3 regions of the Enterococcus faecium genome follow, and region 1 is predicted to be linked to each of the others. Evidence: a T-box and tRNA genes for the amino acid it is inferred to sense, from the RefSeq annotation. Region 1 holds a T-box; the other regions hold tRNA genes.
What was found. The T-box of region 1 lies ahead of argS (arginine--tRNA ligase). A T-box ahead of a tRNA ligase gene usually reads a tRNA of that ligase, here a tRNA-Arg.
Positions count from the first base shown of each region.

Region 2: it encodes a tRNA-Arg, which carries the amino acid that the T-box ahead of argS (arginine--tRNA ligase) is inferred to sense. The anticodon was not compared.
Region 3: it encodes a tRNA-Arg, which carries the amino acid that the T-box ahead of argS (arginine--tRNA ligase) is inferred to sense. The anticodon was not compared.

Region 1 covers NZ_CP118955.1:975,096-978,380, reverse strand. Annotated here, with positions in the region: gene argS (arginine--tRNA ligase) at 1-1,472, opposite strand, end outside; T-box leader at 1,549-1,746, opposite strand; gene arcC (carbamate kinase) at 1,894-2,841, opposite strand; gene argF (ornithine carbamoyltransferase) at 2,956-3,285, opposite strand, start outside.
Region 2 covers NZ_CP118955.1:1,868,341-1,871,625, reverse strand. Annotated here, with positions in the region: gene PYW34_RS09150 (signal peptidase I) at 60-578, shown strand; gene PYW34_RS09145 (O-methyltransferase) at 706-1,389, shown strand; tRNA gene PYW34_RS09140 (tRNA-Arg) at 1,698-1,771, shown strand; gene PYW34_RS09135 (DUF1304 domain-containing protein) at 1,930-2,289, shown strand; gene PYW34_RS09130 (SulP family inorganic anion transporter) at 2,412-3,285, shown strand, end outside.
Region 3 covers NZ_CP118955.1:719,958-723,242, reverse strand. Annotated here, with positions in the region: gene PYW34_RS03370 (sugar-binding transcriptional regulator) at 1-289, opposite strand, end outside; gene rpoN (RNA polymerase factor sigma-54) at 438-1,772, opposite strand; tRNA gene PYW34_RS03360 (tRNA-Arg) at 1,832-1,903, shown strand; gene PYW34_RS03355 (polysaccharide deacetylase family protein) at 2,095-2,979, opposite strand; gene PYW34_RS03350 (RsiV family protein) at 3,066-3,285, opposite strand, start outside.

The DNA of each region.
Region 1 (3,285 bases):
TATTTTTGAACTAATTTAACCACTTCCCAGCTGGTATCGTCATTCAATGCATAGTCTGCTGTTTCTGAAGGGACAAATCCTGCTTTTTCCAACAGGCTGACTGCACGAGCATGTGTATATTGCACATAAGGTCCAGTTTCTCCTTCAAATCGAACAACTTCTTCCAGGTTAAAGTCAAATGTATTCAGTCGATCGTTTTTCAAATCGTGGAAAATGACTGCCCCAACCCCAACTTGTTTAGCTACAGCATCTTTGTTTTCCAAATCAGGGTTTTTCTCGCTGATTTGTTCTTTAGCAGATTGGATTGCTTCATTTAATACTTCTTCTAATAAGACGATCTTTCCTTTACGAGTTGATAATTTTTTACCACCTTGCGTGATCAAACCAAATGGAATATGGCGCATATCGTCAGACCAGTCAAAGCCCATTTCCTTCAAGACAGCTTTCAACTGTTTAAAATGATAGCTTTGTTCATTCCCTACTACATATAGAGATTGTTTGAAGTCGTAAGTACGTTTACGGTACAATGCAGCAGCTAAGTCACGTGTAATGTATAGTGTCGCACCGTCTGACTTCTTAATCAACGCTGGATTCAGGTCATAAGCAGATAGGTCAACGATCTCTGCACCTTTATCCTCGTTCAGCAAATGTTTTTCTTCTAAAAGTTTGACGATTTCATCCATCTTGTCATTGTAGAAAGCTTCACCGTTCAACGAATCGAAACGTACTTCCAGCAGATCATAGATTTTATTGAATTCTTTCATCGATTCATCACGGAACCATTGCCATAATTGAATAGCCTCTTCATCGCCTTCTTCCAGACGTTTGAACCAAGCACGAGCTTCTTCATTTAATTCTGGTTCTGTTTCAGCTACTTCATGGAATTGGACATATAAACGAAGCAATTCATTGATTGGTTCTGCTTTAACAGCTTCTTCTGTACCCCATTTTTTGTAAGCGACGATCAGTTTTCCAAACTGTGTTCCCCAGTCACCTAAATGGTTGATGCGGATTGGCTGATAACCGATTTTTTCCATAATGAAACCGATCGAATTACCGATAACTGTCGAACGCAAATGTCCCATTGAGATTGGTTTGGCAATATTAGGAGAAGACATGTCGATTGGTACTGTTCCTTGATTCCCGATATTGCTATCCCCATAATGTTCTTTTTCTTTCACTACTGTTTGCAAAACTTTTTTGCTGATAAGTTCTTTATTCATGAAAAAGTTCAAGTAAGGTCCGACAACTTCGATTTTTTCAAAGTTGGCAGAATCGATTTTTTCTGCTAAATCTGCAGCGATTTGCTGTGGCGCTTTTCGGTAAACTTTTGCTAATGAAAAGGCTGGAAATGCAACATCTCCGTGTTCAGCTGATTTTGGATTTTCTAGTAATTGTTCGACTTGTTCCAGTGTTAAATCATCTTTGACAGCGTCATAGACAGCTTTTGCGACAAGATCTTTATTATTCATCTTTATTCCTCCTAAAGTGCTCCCTTGATTGTTAAACAAAAAAAATCTCTAGCGACGGCATACTTAGTATGCCATCACTAGAGACGAGATTTCCCGCGGTACCACTCCAATTGTCCTAAAAAAGGACCAGCTCCATCTGATATCGGTAGACGACCGTCTGTTTAAAACAGAATTCTCCAAGTGCGCTTCGTTGTATCTTCTTCATTCGGCTTCCACCACTTCCGAATTCGCTAGCCAAGAATGATACAAGTACTCTCTTGTTCAACAAATCTTAGTCTTATTAAACTTTCTTGAATTATATCAGAAAAAAAAACGAAAGGCTAGTCGTTTCTGATAAAAAAACAATCCAGATGGCCTAAAGGAGAAGAAATACCACCTGGATAGCTATAAATCATTTCGTAAATACGAAAGACTTAACAAATTAATCAGCTACGATAATCGTTCCTTCTTCAGAAGCTAAAAGATTCTCGATATTTTCTAAAGAAGTGATGATTGCCTTAGCGTTTGGTTTTGCTTCAACAAATGCAATAGCTGCCTCTACTTTCGGAAGCATGCTTCCTGGAGCAAATTGCTTTTCATCAATGTATTGTTTCATTTCTGAAACAGTAACAGTTTCTAATTTCTTTTGATCTGGTTTTTGGTAATTGACATACACATTGTCTACTCCTGTCAATACGATCAGCAAATCCGCATCGATGATTTCGGCTAATTTTTCTGAAGCAAAATCTTTATCGATTACGGCTTCTCGTCCTTCTAATCCAGTAGCTGTTTCTACAACAGGAATCCCACCGCCACCAACAGAGACTGTGATAACTCCTTGATCGACCAGCGTTTCGATGACACGTGCTTCTTTAATCGAGATGGGTTTAGGGGAAGCGACTACTTTTCTCCATCCACGTCCAGCATCTTCTTTGAATGTCACAGTGGAGTCAGCATTCATTTGTTCTTTGGCTTCTTCTTCCGTGTAGAATGGACCGACTGGTTTACTTGGATTTTTGAATGAAGGATCATTTTCATCCACAATAACTTGAGTGACTAAAGAAACCACATCTTTATCGATCCCTTTTTCCTTCAGTACTTCGCCCATGGCATTTTGTAACCAGTAACCGATAGATCCTTCTGTCATTGCAACACATGTATCTAAAGGCATTGCCGGTGTTTTCTCAGAATCAGCAGCTTGCTGCTGAATCAATAGGTTACCGACTTGCGGACCATTTCCGTGGGAGATGATCAATTCATCTCCTTGTTCGATAAATTTCACTAAATACTTTGCTGTTTCCATTAACGCTTCTTGTTGGGCTTTTGCACTTGCATCCGTAGACAAGATTGCATTACCCCCTAAAGCGACAACTACTTTTCGTTTGGCCATTTCATTCGTCCTTTCTTCAGTTCTACCGAATTTTCTAGATAACAAAACGAGCCAGCGTTTTGTGATTTTCCCTCAATGCTGACTCGTTTTTTCGTGAGATGAATGTGGTTATGCTTAAACGCGAGGGATAAACAAGTTACCTAATGTTGCTGCCATGATCGCTTTGATTGAGTGCATACGATTTTCTGCTTGGTCAAATTGACGAGCATATTTGCTGCGGAAGACTTCATCTGTTACTTCCATTTCAGTGATGCCAAAGCGTTCTTTCATTTGTTCACCGTAAACAGTGTTTGTATCATGGAAAGCTGGCAAGCAGTGCAAGAAGATCAAACGATCTGTGTTGTGTGTTTTTTCTACCATTTCCATATTGATTTGGTAAGGTTTCAACAATTTGATACGTTCTTCGAATTTATCTTCTTCACCCATTGATACCCATACATCAGA
Region 2 (3,285 bases), 890 kb from region 1:
AAAAATTTATCGTTATTATATGATTAAGAAGGATTGAATAAAGAAAGAAGTTGAAAACGATGCCTGATTACAAAAAAATAACTTTTATAAGTTCTATAACGTTGATTATATTTTTAATTCTTATTCTTCTCGTCGTCTTGGTTCCCCGAATTTTTGGTTTGACTCCTTATATTATTGAGGACAAAGAAATGAGTCCATATTATGCACAAGGAAATCTGATATATGTACGACCGAAAAATACAAATGAGATTTTAGTCGGAGATATTATTACATATTATGAAAATTCAGGAAAAAAAATCTCGACGCGTCGCGTAATAGCCGTTGAAAACAACCACGAAGATTTTTATACAAAAGCTGATACAAAGACTTATATTGAGCCTGGAGTAGTAAAAAAGAGAAATATTATCGGTAGTCCCATCTTTCAGATTCCATATATTGGACTAGTCCTTTCAAAAACGGCATTTGCATGGATTCAGGGGTTATTCTTTACGATTGCTTTTTGCCTAACAGGAATCACAGCATGGAATACCTTTGTAGAGTTGAAAAAGAAGCGGAGACGAACACAGAAATTTTTGTAAGAATGTTAAAAACATAAATGTATTCCAGAGATCCAACGACTCTTCTGAACATGAAACACGAGAAAACACTCATGCAGCTTGTAGATTTAGTCAGTTGTTCGTATAATGTGTGAAGAGGAGGAGTAGTATGCGCAATGAAATGATGCATCGTCCTGTAGTCAAAGAAGAACTATTGGATTTTATGCGTACCCAGCAAAAAAAATTACCGGGTGAGCTAGGCAAACTGGAAGAAGAAGCTCATGTAGCAGAAGTACCAGTTATTCCCCATGAAACAGTTGTATTTTTGAAATTTTTACTTGGACAGCTTCAGCCTGAACGAATCTTGGAGATCGGAGCAGCTATCGGTTTTTCATCAAGTGTCATGGCCACGACAATCGGAGAAAACGCTCATGTTACGACAATTGATCGTTTCGATGTCATGATCGAGAAAGCTAAAAAAAACTATGAACGTCTAGGACTGACAGATAAAGTGACTTTGCTTGAAGGTCAAGCAGCAGATATCTTGCCGGAGTTGTCTGGTCCGTATGACTTTATTTTTATGGATAGTGCAAAATCAAAATATATTGAATTTTTACCTGAATGCTTACGTTTGTTAAGAAAAGGTGGCGTTTTGATGGTAGATGACATCTTCCAAGGAGGAACGATCTTGCTCCCAGATGAAGAGATTCCCCGTGGCAAACGAGCTATCCATCGTAAATTAAATGAATTTCTTCGTGTTGTGATGGATCATCCCGATTTGACATCGACAATCTTGCCATTAGGTGATGGTGTGATCTTAATGACAAAGGAATCAGAAACAATCGAGTTGTGATACATGATTATGGCAGCCTGTAGATAATCGATTGAATTGAGGGCTCAATTCGAACTTGATGTAAAAGTTTCTATATTTGTAAGTCAATTAAAGGATACAGGAAATCTAAATAAACAGGAGTAGCATGAAGTCAATGTAGCTCCTGTTTTCAATTGATAACCTTAGAACAGCTGAAGGAGAATGTCTCGTTTTAAAAGATTGATTTAGTAGTTGGGCCAAAATAATTCATTATTTGCTAATTAAATAACTATTTCGTATTGACAGAAGCAATTTAATTATCTATAATTATTGATGTTCCGCTGATTCTTGTCATAGTAGCTCAGCTGGATAGAGCATCCGCCTTCTAAGCGGACGGTCGGGGGTTCGAATCCCTCCTGTGACGCTAAAAAACCGTTAGAAACTGAGGTTTCTAACGGTTTTTCTTTGTTTTTTGTGCCAATATTGTTTGTTTTCAAAGGCAAATAAAATAAAAAAACATCCTTATCGAGTACAATTATAAGGAGCAAAAAAATAAAACTCATCAGAAAAGAGGAAGAAGATATGACGATACTATCTAAAATTTTAGTGACTCTAGTTGCAATTGAATTTTTTTATATCATGTATATCGAAACGGTGAGAACTGATTCTGACACGACAAGTAGGGTTTTTAAAATGAGTAAAGAAGAGTTAAGCAGAAAATCTGTTCAAACATTGTTTAAGAACCAAGGAGTGTACAATGGACTATTAGGAGTGGGACTACTTTATGGAGCTTATCTTTCTTCCGCATCTAAAGAAATCACAAGTATGCTATTAATATCTATTTTTTTTGTTGCATTATATGGCAGTTTGACTAGCGATCGTTGGATTTTACTCAAACAAGGTGGGCTAGCTCTGTTGGCATTGCTTTCTATTTTCTTATAAATATAGAAAAAATAAGAATTTATCTAACAGGAAACTTTGTGAAAAATATTACTTTATCTCATGAAATATGATATTCTAATGAATGGTATTTTAGAAAATTTCATGAAAAAGGAGTTAGATAGGTGTTCAAAAATTATGTTTCCTCACTAAAAAAAGAATTTTCAGGTTATGATCTTTCAAGATTTCAGAAAGATCTTTTGGCTGGGATCACAGTAGCTGCTGTAGCATTGCCTTTAGCCTTGGCTTTTGGGGTATCAAGCGGAGCTGATGCGGCCGCAGGTTTGATTACGGCTATCATTGCCGGTATCGTTATTGGCGGTTTATCAGGCGGTTTTTATCAAATATCAGGTCCGACAGGTGCGATGGCAGCTATCTTGATGTCTATTGCGGCAACAAAGGGAATGCAAGGTGTATTGCTTGCTACTTTTTTAGCGGGTCTATTTTTACTTGCAGCAGGACTTTTCCGATTAGGAACACTGACTTCTTTTATCCCAGCACCCGTAATTACGGGGTTTACTTCAGGTATTGCTATCATTATTGCATTAGGTCAGATCGATAATTTATTTGGTGTTCACTCGGAAGGTACAAACGTTATTGAAAAACTAAGTAGTTATCAAACGATAGGATTTCCGATAAACACAGCCTCTTTGATCATGGGAGGGCTAGTCATTTTAGGGATGTTTATCTATCCAAAAAAATGGGCGAAACGAATGCCTAGTTCGCTGCTGGCTATCATTTTGGCAACAGCAGTTATGCTATTGTTCCATTTACCAGTAGCAACTGTGGGTAAGATTCCACAAACATTGATCAGTAGTAATCGTTTGAATATGGGAGATTTTAGCTTTTCTGCCTTGCAACAAGTGGCAGTTCCAGCTATTAGCATTGCTTTATTAGGAATGATTGAAAGCTTGCTATGTGGTGCTTCGGCTGGCCGAATGGCAAATAAGCCCTTAGATAGCAATCAAGAATTAATGGCGCAAGGAATTGGAAATCTGT
Region 3 (3,285 bases), 260 kb from region 1:
CTTCGCCCTTAGTTGTCAGCGTCATACCGCTTTTTGAGGTGTCGATCAAATTCAGATTTTTCAAAAGGTCTGTTTCTGTTCGTAAGACTCGTTCTGTGATCCCCATACTTTCCGATAAACTTCGACGCCCAATCGGCTGCATCCAATAGATATTTCGTAAAATTTTATAGCGTTCTTGCAACACTTCGATAATATCTGGTGCAACAGATTCAATCATTTTTATTTCATCCAGCATAGCGATCTCCTTAGTTGGACACTTTACGTCCAATGTAGACTTAAAACGACCCATATACGATAAAAAAAGAAATTAACTATTCGAATTTCACATCAATAAAGGGAAATCTCAACCTCACGACTGTAAGTCTAACAGTTTTGCTCTCGTTTTTCAACTAAAAAGACTAGAAAAAGTGAAATACTTTTTCTAGTCTTTTGACTGATTAGTTATCATAACGTTTTCTTTTTGATGAACTCGGGATTCCTAATAAATCACGATATTTTGCTACTGTTCGTCTTGAGATCGCTATCTCATCTTTTTTCAGCAATTCAACCAATTTCTGGTCCGACAACGGCTTGTTTTTGTCTTCTTGATCGACTAATTCCTGCAGCTTTTTCTTCGCTGTATCTGCTGAAAGGTCTTCTGTCTGTTCTGTACTATTCGTAGGAATTCGTGTAGTGAAAAATTTTTTTAATTCAAATACACCGAAATCTGTTTCCAAATATTTCCCGTTGACTGCACGACTGACCGTGGATTCATGCACATCTATCTCAGTTGCAACTTCCTTTAACGTAAGAGGCTTGATTGGACGTTCCTTGTCGATAAAGAAAGCTTTTTGCCGGGAAACAATGACTTGAGCAACCCGCAAAATTGTATCCCCACGTTGGAGGATCGTTTTCTTCAACCATTCGAATTCCTGTTTCCGTTCTTTTAAATAATTTTCAGTTTCTTTATCTGCTTGTTGTGACATTTGTTTGAAGTAACTCTCTTGAAAGCGTATATTTGGCTGATTTTTTCGGTTTGAGATAACTTGTACATTTTTATCGTCGTCCACTAATACCCGGACATCAGGAATAATGTACAATTCGCTGCTACGGTCGAAAATCCGGCCAGGGCTTGGACTCAACGTTTGTAAATAGTCGAATATCTGCTGAACAGCATGTAGATCAACAGAAAAACGTTGTGCGATTTCTTTCCATTTTCGCTCCACCAGTTCCTCAAAACATTCTTCCAACACGATATAAGCTAATTCCGGCGCATAATCATCTCGTTCTGTTTGAAGCATGAGACATTCTTGCAAACTACGTGCACCTACTCCAGCTGGTTCTAATTGCTGAATCAGAGTCAACGCATCGAGCATTTGGATAGGCGTAGCTCCAATCTCTTTTCCGGCTTCTTCTAAACTAATCGTCAAAAATCCGTTCAAATCGATGTATTCTACAAGATAAAGAACGATTTTCCTCAAAAAAGTATCTCGGTAATTCAAATGGACTTGTTCGATCAATGAATCAAATAAAGACCCTTTTGTATCAGGAATCTGATTTAGGTAATTTGTCTCTTCTCCTTCATAAGAAGATGAAGAAGCTTTTATGTAATCTGGCTGCCATTCCGGCTCAACAACTTCCACCAATGGATTTTCCATTGCTTGATTCTCAACGAATGCCAACAGCTCCTCACTGTTATATTGTAAAACTTGGATGGACTGTTGCAACTGTTGCGTCATGGCTAGTTTCTGTGTCTGCTGCTGTTTTTGTGAAAAATTTTGCTCAAATTTCATTTTTTTGTCCAATCCCCTTGTAATTTTTTATCTGTTTAGTTACAATTATCCCAGTACTTGCGTCCTTAGTGTAGTGGATATCACGTAAGATTCCGGTTCTTGAGACGGGGGTTCGATTCCCTCAGGACGCGTTCTACTGCTATTTTAGCATAATTTACGAATAGTTGCTTCTTTATTTTTAAGTGAAAACTGTCCGCCAAAGAGAATTGGTGGACAGTTTTTTGTTGTATCTGTATAGATATTGTTAAGTCTTTGCAAGTAAGGTAGTTATGTGTTCAACTACTTATTAAAATGTGTTATTTATTAAAGATACTTGTCTCACTTACTGAACTGGCCGATGATCGTTTCTGCCATAATAGTTCTCGACAGCCGTTGGATGCCCTAATAAATCGCCAACTGTCGTGATGCGATAGCCTTGCTCTTTCAGATAATCGATCACTTGAGGAACGGAACGAATCGTTTCAGGATAGATATCATGGAATAAAATAATTGCCCCATCGTATACTGTTGCTTGGATCTTCTGCAAAATCAAATCAGGATTTCTTGTCTTCCAATCTTCTGAATCAACAGACCATTCGATGATCGGTCGCTGGATGATCGTTGCCCCTACATTCGTGACAGAACCATAGGGCGAACGAACAAAAGCGGGGGTTTTGCCAGTGACTTTTTTGATCTCAGTGTCTGCTTTCGTCACTTCCTCCGTCATCGACTGGGCAGAAAGAATGGCCAGATTCTGATGATCGTATGTGTGATTGCCAATCTCGTGCCCTGCTTCAGCTGTCTGCTTCACGATTTCAGGATGCTGCGCCGTATTTTCTCCTAAGACGAAAAAAGTGACATGCACGTTTTTTTCTTTTAAGATTCGCAGAAGCTGCGGCGTTGTGGTCGCTCCTGGTCCATCATCAAAGCTGATTGCGACGCTTTTGACAGTCGGGTCTTGGATTGCTTCTGTACTGTCTTGTGTTGATTGTGATGACTGACTTTGTACCTTTTCCGCTGATTCTTGAATGGCTTCTTTGACGTTAGCTGTTTCAGTTGATTGGCTTTTAATGGTTGATTGTTCTGATTGTTTGAAAGATTGTGACGAATGCTCCGAAGAGTGTGTTTGTCCTTTTACTTCGGTGATCAAGGAGGCCACCGAAGTAATTTCGAAAAACAAAAGCACGGATAAAGCAATAATACTGATAACTAAATAATTTCTTTTCACTATATCTCTTCTTTCTCTTTTTCTCTTCTTATTATTTACTTGTACTTACTTGAAAATTGAAACTGCTAGTCGCAACTACTTCTCGTCTAATGATCCAAATAATCTTCCGATGCCAAAATCGTTTTTGTCACGGACTTAGGAATGACAAATTCTGGTGTACCCATATAACCAGGAGCAATTTCGTATTGAGAAAAAGTCAAAACTAATTGATGCTCTTTGTTCAAATAAAAACTTCGTGTAGGCGTAACAAGTGTTGGTTTTTCTATCGTCCCTTCTTGAATATCTTGCTCAGTCCAATAGTACTTA